Regions from separate parts of the Micromonospora sp. NPDC005413 genome, predicted to be linked through region 1. Evidence: riboswitches for the same ligand, from Rfam matches in the RefSeq annotation. Region 1 holds a riboswitch; each other region holds the start of a gene.
What was found. Region 1 has a riboswitch for S-adenosylmethionine ahead of ABZS37_RS06915 (ABC transporter substrate-binding protein). Riboswitches for the same ligand answer to the same signal wherever they lie in the genome.
Positions count from the first base shown of each region.

Region 1 (3,171 bases):
CGCAGGAGGGTGGACTTGCCCGACCCGGACGGGCCGATCACGCAGGCCGTCGCACCGCGCGGCACGGTGAGGTCGACGCCGCGCAGCACCCGGTTCGGCCCGAAGGCGAGGTGCACGTCGCGGACGTCGAGGCTGACCGAGGTGGTCGTGCCGGTGGTCGTCATCGGTTCCCTTCCGTCGCGGCGGGCAGCGCCGGCGCGGTGTCGTCGTCGTCCTCGTCGGCCGGTGCGGCGGTGGGCCGACCGTGGCGCAGCCGCCGGTCGATCCAGTTGACGACGTGCGTCAGCGGCACGGTCAGCGCCAGGTAGAAGAGCCCGGCCAGCAGCAGCGCGGACTCGTTGCCGGTGGTGGCCGCGTAGTCCTGCCCGATCCGGAACAGCTCCCGCTGGCTGGCCACCAGGCCGAGGAAGTAGACCAGGCTGGAGTCCTTGATCAGCGCGATGAGCTGGTTCACCCAGGCCGGCAGCACCCGCCGGATGCCCTGCGGAATGATCACCAGCCGCATCGCGTCGGCCCAGGAGAAGCCGAGAGCGCGAGCTCCCTCCAACTGGGCGGCCTCCACCGACTGGATGCCGGAGCGGAAGATCTCCCCGATGTACGCCGCCGCGATGAGCGACAGCGCCAGGATCCCCAGCGGGTAGGGGTCCGGTCCCCAGACCCGCATGCCCAGTGGGGCCAGCCCGACGCCGATCAGCAGGATCGTCGCCGCGGCCGGTAGCCCCCGGAACACGTCGGTGTAGACCCGCGCCGGCCAGCGCAGCCACCGGCTGCGGGAGATGCCGGCGACGGCGAGCAGCAGGCCCAGCACCGAGCCGAGCAGGGCGGCGGAGACCGCCAGGATCAGCGTGTTGGGCAACCCGACGGTCAGCATCTCGGGCAGCGCCTCGCGCATCGCGTCCCAGTCGAAGAAGGTCTCCCACATGGTGCTCAACGGATCCATCGGTCGCCTCTCCTACCGCCCTGCTCGCTCGTCACCGGGTACGTCTCAGGACGCGGTCGACGCGGACGCCGACGGCACAGTCGACGCGGACGCCGACGGCACGGCCACCGTGCCGCTGCCCGGCTTGAAGTCCTCCGGGACCGGCCGGCCCGGGTAGTACTGCGCCTGCAACCGGCTCCAGGTGCCGTCCGCGATGACCTCGTCGAGACCCTTGTTCAGCGCCTCCCGCAGCTTGTCGCTGCCCTTGGCGACGGCGTACGCGGTCGGTGCCGGGCTGAGCTGCTTGGCCGCCACGGTGATCTTGCCCTTGCTGTCGGCGGCCGACTTCTCGCCGATCTCCGCCGGAGCGATCCACGCGTCGGCCGTGCCGGCCTTGAGCTGGTTGATCGCGCCGTTGTAGTCCGGCACCCGCACCGGGTCGAGCTGCTTGCCCGTGGCGTAGTCGTCCTGGACGGTGCCCTGGACCACCACGACCCGCTTGCCGGCGAGCTGGTCGAAGCCGGTGATCGGCGAGCCGGCCGGGACGTCCAGGCCGAAGTAGCCGAAGTCGTAGCCGTTGCCGAAGTCGACGGTCTTCTTCCGCGCCTCCGTGATGGTGATCGAGGAGCTGCCAACGTCGAACTTGCGGTTGTTGACCTGGGAGAGCAGCGCGGAGAAGTCGGTGCCGACGAACTCGACCTTCAGGCCGAGCTTCCCGGCCACCGCGGTCAGCAGGTCGTTGTCGAAGCCGGTGAACGTGCCGTCCTTGAGGTACACGTTCGGCGGTGCGTCGGTCAGCGTGCCGGCGCGCAGCACGCCCGGCTGGGCCAGGCCGTACGGGTTGGCGGTGGTGTCGGACGAGCTGTCCCCGCCGCAGGCGGTGAGCGCGGTGGCGGCCAGGATCGTGGCCGCGCCCAGGGCAGCGGCGCGGGTCAGGGCAGGAAGGAATCGCACGGGTGTCTCCGAAAGGGTTGCGTCTCGGCGCGCACGGGCGTGCGCCGCCGACGGTGCGCCCGATGGGCGTACCGCTGGGGAGGTTTCGGGAAGAGGGGTGCGCTAGTGCGCGGTGCCGCGACGACAGGCGGCGCTGCACATTCGCATCATGTCCACGTGCCGTCGCCGGGTCAGTGCGGGCGAAGGCCAACCGGCGGGGAGTTCCGCGACGTCGGTCGGTGGGGCGGTGCTGAGGATGCGCATGGCTCTCCCGGGTCTGTGCTGACCTGGGTGCCAGGCCACGCTTGCACCGACGTCGTGCCGGTGCCTGGTCTTCACCCGGGGCACCCCACCGCGGAGGAGGGTTGCCGGCCAGCGAGCCGGGGCTTTGCGCTGGCACTCATGACCTGCGCCGAGACTAGCAGCAGAGGTCCGTCGATCGTCCAGTCGATATGACCACGCTCACCGTCCGCGCCCGACGCGCGGCCCGCAGGTCAACCGGCGTGCACGTGCGGGCGGCGCGTCTGGTCGGGCTCCTGGCGGCGCAGGATCTCCCGGGTGACCGAGGCGATCTCGCCCTGCCCGAACGCCAGGTAGCGCAGGACGTTGCGGGTCGGGCCGCCCTCGGTCCACTCGAAGTAGATGTGTGGGCGCCGCCGGCTGCGGTTGCGGATCTCCAGCAGCATGGCGGCCAGCGCGTTCGGCACCGAGGAGCTGGCAAGCCTGAGCACCGGGAAGCGGTCGTGCGCCACGCTGCCGCGCACCAGCAGGCCGGTCTCGAAGTCCGACGGGTCGGTGACCTGCACCTCGACGAAGATGACGTCGCTGTCGTCGGGGAAGTCGTTGTCCGCCACCGTCTGGGCGAGCTTGTCGCGGTACTCGGTGAGGTCGCGCCGCTCCGGCTCGTGCGCGATGAGGCGGATCCGACGCTCGCTCCGCTCGGCGATGAACGCCGTCGCGACCGGGTCGAAGTCGACCCGGTCGACCCGCAGCTCGAAGGCCCGCATCACCCGCGACAGCACCGACACCACGATCATCCCACCGATGAAGCAGGCGGCGATCTTCACACCGTCGGGACGTTGCACCACGTTCGCCGCTGTGGTGTAGACGAACACCACAGCGATGGTCCCGAACGCGACCGTGCGCCCCCGCTGCCCGCGCCGCCGTGCCGCGAGGGTCACCGCTGTCGCCGCCGAGGTGATCAACACCAGAACCCCGGTGGCGTACGCGCCGCCCTGCGCGTCGACGCTGGCCCGGAAGACGACCGTGATCAGGAACGCCACCGTGGTGAACACCAGCACCAGCGGCCGGATGGCCCG
Region 1 is NZ_JBEXEV010000003.1:241,152-244,322, reverse strand. Features, by position in the region: gene ABZS37_RS06925 (amino acid ABC transporter ATP-binding protein) at 1-164, opposite strand, end outside; gene ABZS37_RS06920 (amino acid ABC transporter permease) at 161-940, opposite strand; gene ABZS37_RS06915 (ABC transporter substrate-binding protein) at 986-1,873, opposite strand; SAM riboswitch class IV at 2,149-2,260, opposite strand; gene ABZS37_RS06910 (amino acid transporter) at 2,347-3,171, opposite strand, start outside.

Region 2 (3,171 bases), on a different contig from region 1:
CGAACTCGTCAGGAAAGTCCAGCAGTACGTAGCCGAGCAGCTGCATGATGGTCGGCGCTTCCAATGCTGACCGCCGCGTCCCATCGCGGCGCTTGCTGCCGAGGCCCGTCTTGAGTTCGAGCAGCAGACCTGCGGCGATCAGGTCGGCGTCGGCGTTCATCAGCGATGATCCGGCGAAGGTCGGCCCGAGGGCCCAAGCGCCATGCCGCGCCGACAGGGACGGCAGGAGGCTCCGCTCGGCGAAGGCGCGCAGAGCCTGGAGCTCGTCGAGGGCCGCGGATGGGGCGAGATCAAGTAGCTTCTCGGCGGTGATGGACCTTGGGGCCAGGGCCATCAACGGGGATCCGGGTGTCGGACCGACCCGGTACAGGTCGGTGAGGAGCGCCAGCGCCCAGCAGGCCCGGGCAACGAGTCGATGGTCGGCTTCGCTGCCTGCGGCCGGCCCGGTGAACCGGGAGGTCCCCATGCTGTCGCCGCTTTGGAGGTAATTCAGCGTGCGTGCCAGTTCGTGGACCGCGTGCCGGAGCGGGGGAGTGCGCGCGCCGAGCAGCGCCAAGCGCAGGTCCGGCCTGGGATGCACCATGAAGCGCACCATCCAGTCGAAGGCCGAGCCGATGGTGCCAGGGTTCGCCTGACTCCCAGGCACGACAAGGGAGCCCACGGATTCCCGATACCGTGCCTGCAGGGCCTGCCAGCGGCCGAACCGCTCCTGAATGAACAATCTCGCTGGCGAGGCTCTGTTGCTCAATGCCACGGTCAGCGCCGGCCAACCACTGATGATGGTCATGCTTCGACCACTGGGCACCGACGTCGCTGCCCGCTACTGTCCATCATGGCCGGATGCTATCGAACGGCGTGGCATCCGAGCTGCCCGTTATCACCGGACCGTCGATGGGCGATGACCAGCCGGCTGCTGTTGGCGAGATCGGTTACCACCAACAGCAGCCGGCTGGACTGGCGATCAACGAGCGGTGGCCAAGAATTCGTTCTGCGCCTGCCGGAGGCTGCTGAGGTCGTTGGGGACGGGCATGACGCCGTAGCGCTCGAAAGCGTCGACGCTTGCTCCGAGCGAGGGCGGCCACCGTCGCTGCCACTCGACCAGCGGCACACTTGGTCCGACTGGGCGTAGTGGCTCGGCGAGCCGGTCGAACTCCACCTGCTGCCACTCGCGCAGCTCGTTACCACGCCGCGCGGAAGCCACCAGCGAGGCGGCGACCACGGTGGTCGTGGCCGTCTGCGGTTGGACCACGTCGCCGTTCATGATCGAGTGCCGGCCCAGCGGCAGTGCGGCGCGGTGGCCGTACCATTCGCCGACGACCTGCGAGACGTGTCGGCAGCTTTCGCAGGCCAGCCACGACCACCGGGTTCGGGTGGTCACGGTCTCTCGGACGCACAACAGGCACAGGGCGAGGTCACTGGGGATGTCCTGGCCCTGCCACTGCCGCTCCCACTCCGGTGTACGTGGCTGGCAGCGGCACCGCTGTTCGCGCGGGGCACCGTCGCGGAGGTGCCCGCAGGTCAGGCAGACCGCGAAAGCGGCCAGGTCCAGCTCTTCGAATGGCACGGTGAACTCGCTCTCCGGTGCCCGAGGCACCCGCTCTTGCCGTACCGCAGCTTGCGGTCGGCCTGGTCTTCCCCCGGGGGCACCGTGCGCGGGTGGCGCGGTTGCCGGGTCAGCAAGCCGGGAGGCTTGACGCTGACCACTCTTGACGCCCAGGAAGCATAGAGATCATCGAGGCCGGGAGCAACCCCGGCCAACACGCGGGGGAGACCTGAGCAGACGGCGGTGGCGGAACTATCCGTCGGCGGCGAGTCGGAGCCGAGCAAGCAGGTCGGCGACTTCCCGGGTCAGCTCATGGTCTGGGCCGTAGACCACGCAGAGGTCGTCGTGCAGCGGTTGCAGCTCGTCCGCGGCCTCGGCGGGCTTGTCTTCGGAGACCAGCAGTATGCCGATGTTGAAACGTAGGTCGAGAGCCGTGGGGGAGACGTCGCCGGAGGCGGCACGTACGTGCGTCAGCACCTGCCGGAACTGGCGCAGGGCTGTAGTGGCCTGGCCGAGTTCCGCCCGGCAATGGGCTGCCTGCCGGAGGCATTCCAAGGCGTCCTCGCTGGTGGGGCCAGCGGTACGGGTGTACGCGGCGGCGAGGGCGTCGAACTCCGGCAGCGCGCGCCGGAAGTCCCCGCCGATGATGAGAATGGCCGCTCGCCGTGATCGCAGAACGAGCACGCGTGGACTTTCAGCACCGAGCGCCTCGCTGGCGGGGCCGATCACGCCCTCGAGCACCTCGGCAGCCTGGGCGAACCGTTCGTCGTCCAGCAGCTCATCGGATTGGGCAACGGCGGCCTTGATCGCGTCTCGAACCTCGGTCCGCAGAATCGCCGCCGGATCGGCGCTCGACGTGCCACTGCGCGGCGCCGGGACGACGGGGTCGGGCGCGGGCCGGCGTCGGGGCGCGTTGGGTCGGCGGTACACCAGCGTTGGGTCGGGCATGGTGCTGCTCGCGCGCTCGGAGGCGGGCGGTGCCGCTCCGGGTAGGGGCAGGAAGGGCAGCAGCCGCTCGTAGACGTCGTAGGCGTCCGTCGGCCGGTCCTCTGGGGCCTTGGCCAGCAGATCGAGGACCAGTTCCTCGATCGCGACGGGCACCTCGGGGCGGAGCGTCCGCAGAGGTGGTGGTGGCTCGGTGACGTGCTGGTGCCACAGTTCGAAGTCGCTGCCGCCGGCGAAGACCCGCTGCCCGGCGAGGAGTTCGTGCAGGACGCAGCCCAGGGCGTATAGGTCGCTCTGTGGCGTGACCTGTGCGTTCTGGATCTGCTCGGGCGGCATGTAGTGGTGAGTGCCGAGGGCGCTGCCGGTTGCGGTGAGGCGGGTGACGTCGGTGCGCAGGATGGCGGCGATGCCGAAGTCGAGGAGCTTGATCGCCCCATCCGCGGTGACCAGCACGTTGTCGGGTTTGAGGTCGCGGTGCACGACGGGGATGGCGTGGGCGTGGGAGAGGACGGTGCAGATCTGCGCGGCGATAGCGGCTGCCCAGGTGACCGGCAGCGGATGCTGTGGGTCGATAAAGGCCCGTAGGGCGGTGCCACGGACGAACTCCATCACCAGGTAGAGCCGGTCGTAGGAGCGGTCTAGGACCGCGTCGTACACCTGGGGCACGCCGTGGTGTTGGATGC
Region 2 is NZ_JBEXEV010000025.1:42,089-45,259, reverse strand. Features, by position in the region: gene ABZS37_RS23145 (hypothetical protein) at 1-787, opposite strand, end outside; gene ABZS37_RS23140 (hypothetical protein) at 962-1,564, opposite strand; SAM riboswitch class IV at 1,592-1,712, opposite strand; gene ABZS37_RS23135 (serine/threonine-protein kinase) at 1,796-3,171, opposite strand, start outside.
Region 2: it holds a riboswitch for S-adenosylmethionine, as region 1 does, so the genes downstream of both, ABZS37_RS23140 (hypothetical protein) here and ABZS37_RS06915 (ABC transporter substrate-binding protein) in region 1, are expected to answer to the same signal.

Region 3 (3,171 bases), on a different contig from region 1:
CTACTTCATGGCCTTCCGGCCGGACGGCGCGGCGCAGATGTTCAAGGCGATCGGTGCCGCGCTGATCGCGATGTTCCAGGGCTTCGGTGATTTCCTCACCACCCTGATGACCTGAGCCGCAACCCTGATGACCTGAGCCGCAAGCCGCCAGCAGTAAGCCGCCAGCCGTCAGGGGTGACCGGGCGGCCAGGGCGCCCCCGGCCGCAGGCCGGGCCAGCCGGGCGGGGCGTAGCCCATCGGAGGCGGAGCAGGGGCCAGCACCACCGGGATCGGCACCACCGGCTCGTCCGGCGCGGCGACCGGACGCTGGGTCCCGTCCGGGAAGCGCAGGTGGTAGCGGCTGCCGTCCCAGACCCCGACCGGGGCCTGCGGGTCCCGACCCACGAAGAACGACCGGTACGCGCTGATCGCGTCCAGCAACTCACGCTCCTCGCGGGCGGTCCGCTCCTGATCGGCGGGTTTGCGGTCCAGGCCGCGCAGTGTCCCGTCGCGCAGCAGGGCCAGCCGGGTGGCGGCGAACTGGTAGCCGCGCATCGCCCGCGCCCCGGCGTCCCCAGCCACCCGCCGGGCCCAACTGCGGGCCGCGTGTCGTCTGCCGAGGCTGCTCAGGGCGGCCACCTCGGGCGGGCTCAGCCAGCCGGCGCGTACGTAGTCCGGCAGTGTCCGCTCCGTGAGCCGCCCCTCCCAGGCGCGCAGCCACACCGCGAGCCCCACCATGCCGAAGAAGACCGGCACCATCAGGCCCAGGAAGCCGTACAGCATGATCACTGCCTCGCCGGTGGCCTGGGTCAGCGTGGGCAGCAGGTTCCACGTGCCGTGCAGCATCATCGCCAGCAGCAGGCCGCCGATCGGGGCGAGCACCCGGACCCGCCGGTCTGCCGTCCGGGCCGCGATGCCCAGCCCCACACCGGTCATCGAGGTGAAAAGCGGGTGGGCGAACCCGAACAGCAGGATCCGTACGATGAAGATCGCGATGACCTGCTGCGCGCCGGTCGCCGGGCCGTACCGGTCGGCGCCGGCCGCAAAGCCGTACCCGCCCAGGTAGAGGATGTTCTCCACCATGGCGAAGCCGACGGCGGAGAGCCCGCAGTAGACCAGGCCGTCGGTGATCCCGGACCACTCCCGGCGGCGGAACACCAGCAGCAGGATCGGGCCCAGGGCCTTGGTCAGCTCCTCGATGAACGGCGCGACCAGCACCCCGGTGAGCGCGGACGGCAGGCCCCAGTCGGCGAAGCGGTTGGCGGCGAACTCGTTCACCGTGAGCGAGGCGGCCGTGGAGACGAACGCCCCCCAGGCGAAGCAGAAGATCAAATACTTGAGCGGCTCCGGTTCGTACCGGTCCAGCCAGAGGAAGCAGGCGACCAGCACCGGCACCGGCAGGATGGCGGCGACCACCCCGATCAGCAGGGCTTGCAGGCCGAGCGACTGGCCCAGCGTGAAGACCATGAACACCGCGCAGGCGGCGATGAACAGCACCACCCCGGCCAGCACCAGGAACCGCCGCCAGCCCAGTCGGCGCAGCGGCATCCGGGGCGCCTCGCCGACGGGCGGGGCTGCGGGTGCGGGCGACGACGGCAGCGGTGAACCGGGCGGGGTGTCGGCCATGCGGTCAGCGTAGCCATCCATTGCCGGCTGGTCCGCTCGCATCCACAGCCGCTATGCTGCTGGCTGGTCACGAGCGCCAGCATCAAGCCCCGGCTTGCTGGCCGGCAACCCTCGTCGAGTTCGCGGTGGGGTGCCCCGGGTGATGACCGGGCCCAGCCCGATCGGTGCGCTGGGCAAGCGCGGACCCCGTCCCGACTGTGCACCCGGGGTCCCTGACCCCGGAGGTTCCGGCGTGTCCGTCACCCTCGTTCCCTCGCTGCCCACCCGCTTCGACACCGCGCCCGCAGCGGCTTCGTCGCGGCCGCTCGACGTCCTCGGCGTACCGGGCGAGATCAACCTGGACTACGCGGCGAGCGCGCCGTGCGCGCGGGCCGCCGCCGACGCGGTGGCTGAGCTGCTGCCCTGGTACGCCAGCGTGCACCGTGGCGCGGGAGCGTTGTCCCGGCGCTGCACCCTGGAATACGAGCAGGCCCGGCAGACGGTCGGCGACTTCTTCGGCGCCCGCGCCGACGATCACGTGATCTTCACCCGCAACACCACTGACGCGCTCAACCTGCTGGCCCGGGCGCTGCCCGCCGGCACGACCGTGGTCACTTTCGCCGGCGAGCATCACGCGAACCTGCTGCCCTGGCCGCGCGGCTCCGTCCGGCTCCCGGTGCCCACCGGCCCGGACGGGGCGGTACGCGACCTCGCCGCCGCCCTCACCGAGCTGCGCCGGGGCAGCAGCCCGGCGCTGCCGGTGCTGGTCGCGGTGACCGGTGCGAGCAACGTGACCGGCGAGCGGTGGCCGGTCGCCGAGTTGGCCCGGGTGGCCCACCGGCATGGGGCCCGGATCGTGCTCGACGCCGCGCAACTCGCCCCGCACGCCCCGGTCGACCTGCTCACGCTCGACGTCGACTACCTGGCCGTGTCCGGCCACAAGCTGTACGCGCCGTTCGGTGCGGGGGTGCTGATCGGCCGCGCGGACTGGCTGGACGCCGCCCCGCCGTACCTGGCCGGTGGCGGCGCCACCAGCAACGTCGGGCCAGCCACGCACGACGTGACCTGGGCGACCGGCACGGCACGGCACGAGGGCGGCACCCCGAACCTGCTCGGCGCGGTGGCACTGGCCGCGGTGTGCGCGGCGCTCGACGAGGCGGACCGGGCCGCGCTGGCCGCCCACGAGCAGGCGCTGCTGGCCCGACTGCGGACCGGCATCGCCGCCCTGCCGCACGTGGTGGAGTTGCGCACCTTCGGCCCGGACGCGCCGCGCGTCGGCATCGTCTCGTTCGTGGTCGCCGGGTGGGATTCCGCCGACGTCGCCACACGGCTGGCCGCCGAGCACCGGATCGGCGTACGCGACGGGCTGTTCTGCGCCCACCCGCTGGCCCGGCGCCTGCTCACCGAGGCGGCGGGGCGAACCGGCCGACGGGACCTGCCGCCCACCGCGTTGCGCGCCAGCATCGGCCTGGGCAGCACCGTCGCTCAGGTGGACCGGCTGCTCGCCGCGCTCGCCACCTTGGGCTGAGTTGGGATGAGGCGCCCCGGTCAGCCGACCGGTGGGGCGGTGGGCGGCTTCGGCGGCTC
Region 3 is NZ_JBEXEV010000006.1:76,050-79,220, forward strand. Features, by position in the region: gene ABZS37_RS10520 (hypothetical protein) at 1-115, shown strand, start outside; gene ABZS37_RS10525 (PrsW family intramembrane metalloprotease) at 169-1,647, opposite strand; SAM riboswitch class IV at 1,671-1,791, shown strand; gene ABZS37_RS10530 (aminotransferase class V-fold PLP-dependent enzyme) at 1,862-3,112, shown strand; gene ABZS37_RS10535 (FUSC family protein) at 3,133-3,171, opposite strand, start outside.
Region 3: it holds a riboswitch for S-adenosylmethionine, as region 1 does, so the genes downstream of both, ABZS37_RS10530 (aminotransferase class V-fold PLP-dependent enzyme) here and ABZS37_RS06915 (ABC transporter substrate-binding protein) in region 1, are expected to answer to the same signal.

Region 4 (3,171 bases), on a different contig from region 1:
CCCGCATTGTCACCGGGCTGCTCGTCGCCACGGGTGCAGCCCTGGCATGTTCCGACCGGGGATTTTCCCACTAGCAAGGAATTAATGAACTTCAATGGATTCATGCTTCACCATGGGTATGTATCGATCCCTATCCATGGAGGTTTCCATGAACGTCTCTCGGCTCGGCGGGCCGACCCTGTCCCTGTTCCGCATCGTGACCGGCCTGCTGTTTACGTTGCACGGACTGTCCTCGATCTTCGGGTTGTTCGGCGGCAACCCGATGACCGGCACGGCAATACCCTTCGGCGCCTGGCCGGGCTGGTGGGCCGCGCTGATCCAACTGGTCTGTGGCGTGCTCGTGCTGGCCGGGCTCTTCACCCGGCCCGCCGCGCTTCTCGCGTCCGGCTCGATGGCGTACGCCTACTTCGTGGTGCACCAGCCGGAGGGCCTGCTGCCGCAGCACAACGGAGGTGAGCTGGCAGCGCTCTTCTGCTGGTCGTTCCTGCTGGTCGCGACGCTCGGCCCGGGTGCCTGGGCGCTCGACACGCTGCTCGCCCGGCGTCGCGTCGACACTCCATCGGCATCGGTGGCCGAGCCCAGCCCGGTATCCGTCTGACTGTACGCGCACCGCGCGTCGCCGGAGCCTCGACGAGGCGGTTCCGGCGGCGCGTCCGCTCAGGGGTTGCACGAAGGTCGAGGTACGGATGTCGCCGCTCCCAGCCCCGCCCTTCGATGATGTCGTAAACGATTCAGCTCCAAAGCGTGCGCCGGTCGCCGGCCGAACCGCGGCGTACCGCGCACCGGCTGTCGGTGCTGGTGGACGAGGACGGCCCGTTGGCGGCGGCGCACCTCGCGGCACCCGCCCAGCACGAGGGCCGCAGCCGGCGAACGACGGCGGCGGGGCGTCAGGCTGAGGTGCGCGTGCTGAGGACCGCATCCAGGAGGCCGGGGTAGAGACGGTCCAGCTCGTCGCGGCGGAGCCGGACCAGACGGCTGGTGCCGGCGGCCCGGGTGCGGGTCAGGCCGGCCTCGCGCAGCACCTTGAGGTGGTGACTGCGGGTCGCCTTGGAGACGCCGAACTCGAAGGTGCTGCAGGCGAACTCACCACCCTCGGCGAGCGCCCGGACGATCTGTAGCCGCACGTCGTCGGCGAGTGCGGCCAGCACGGTGGTGCCGGGGGGTCGAAGTGGTGGTGCTCGGTGTGGTCGGCTTCGCCGGCTTCAACCTGCTCACCAGCCTGGCGCTCGCACACGCCGCCCCGCAGCAGATCGCCCTCTTCGTGGCCACCACCCCGGTGATCACCCAACTGGTCCGCTGGGCCCGCGACGGCGTACGCCCAAAGCCCCTCCTGCTGGCCCTCTCGCTGGTGGCGCTCCTCGGAGTCGGCCTTGTGATCACCCGCGGAAGTCTGGCCGGACTCGGCCAGTTCGGCCTCGGCGGGCTGATGATGATCGGTGCGGTGGTCGGTTGGGGCATCTACACCCACGGTGCCAGCCGGTTCGGCACCTGGTCGCCTCTGCGCTTCACCACGCTGACCGCGCTCGCTGGGACTGCGGCCATGCTGACCGCGAGCATCGGCGCCGACGCCGTCGGGTGGCAGCACGCGCCGGCCGTCGCCGACGTCGTGGCGGTCGCCCCGCAATTGGCGTACGCCACGATCGGTGGCGCGGTGATCGACCCGGCGGCGGTGAGCGTCCGCTGACCCACGCACTGGGATCTGCGGTGGAGGTCGCCGCCGACGGTGCCTAGACTCGACGGCACAACTGAATACCTCATCCAGAGGGGCTGAGGGATACGGCCCGACGACGCCCCGGCAACCACCCCGCGCGCTCACCGCTGAGCGACCCGCGGGGCAGGTGCCAATTCCGTCCCCGCCGCACCGTGCGATGCGGGGAAAGATGAGAGGACCCTCGACATGACGTCGACGCTCGCCGCCTCCGGCATCGACACCTCCGCCAGCCCCGCTCGCGCCCTGGTCTGCCGTGCCTGCTCGGCCCGCTATCCGCTGGCCGCCCAGCACGCCTGCTACGAGTGTTTCGGCCCGCTGGAGGTCGACTACGACGCCGCCGTGCTGGCCACGGTCACCCGGGAGCAGATCGAGGCCGGCCCGAACAACATCTGGCGGTACGCCGCGCTGCTGCCCGCCGGTCAGGACCCGGCCACCCGGGTCACCCTCGACCCGGGGCTCACCCCGCTGGTGGCGGCCCCGCACCTCGCCGCCGAGCTGGGCATCACCGCGCCGCTCTGGGTCAAGGACGACAGCGCCAACCCCACCCACTCGTTCAAGGACCGGGTCGTCTCGGTGGCGCTCACCGCCGCGAAGGCGCTCGGCTTCGCCCGGTTCGCCTGCGCGTCGACCGGCAACCTGGCCAACTCGGTGGCCGCACACGCCGCCCGCGCCGGGGTGCCCTCGGTGGTCTTCATCCCCAGCGACCTGGAACAGGGCAAGGTGATCACCACGGCCGTCTACGGCGGCGAGCTGGTCGCCATCGACGGCTCGTACGACGATGTGAACCGGCTCTGCGGCGAGCTGGTGGAAACCGACGAGTTCGAGGACACGGCGTTCGTCAACGTCAACGTCCGGCCGTACTACGCGGAGGGCTCCAAGACGCTCGGCTACGAGGTGGCCGAACAGCTCGGCTGGCGGATCCCCGCACAGGTGGTCATCCCGATGGCCAGCGGTGAGCTGCTCACCAAGATCGACAAGGCGTTCACCGAGCTGGTCGAGATCGGCCTGGTGGAGGCGCCAGCCGCCGGCTGGAAGGTCTTCGGCGCCCAGTCGGCCGGCTGCAACCCCATCGCCACCGCCCTGCACGCCGACACCGACACGATCACCCCGGTCAAGCCCACCGGCATCGCCAAGTCACTTAACATCGGCGACCCGGCCGCTGGCCTCTACGCCCTGGAAGCGGTCCGCCGCACCGGCGGCTGGATGGAGTACGCCGACGACGACGAGATCCGCGCCGGCATCCGCGATCTGGCCCGCACCACCGGCGTCTTCGCCGAGACCGCAGGCGGGGTCACCGTGGCGGTGCTGCGCAAGCTGGTCGAGTCCGGTCGGCTCGACCCGACGGCGGAGACCGTCGTGTTCAACACCGGCGAGGGCCTGAAGACCATCGACGCGGTAGCCGGCCAGGTCGGCCCCACCCACCACATCAAGCCCTCGCTGCGCGCCGCCCGCGACGCCGG
Region 4 is NZ_JBEXEV010000006.1:97,198-100,368, reverse strand. Features, by position in the region: gene ABZS37_RS10625 (DoxX family protein) at 149-598, shown strand; gene ABZS37_RS10620 (metalloregulator ArsR/SmtB family transcription factor) at 888-1,148, opposite strand; gene ABZS37_RS10615 (hypothetical protein) at 1,172-1,684, shown strand; SAM riboswitch class I at 1,752-1,887, shown strand; gene thrC (threonine synthase) at 1,898-3,171, shown strand, end outside.
Region 4: it holds a riboswitch for S-adenosylmethionine, as region 1 does, so the genes downstream of both, thrC (threonine synthase) here and ABZS37_RS06915 (ABC transporter substrate-binding protein) in region 1, are expected to answer to the same signal.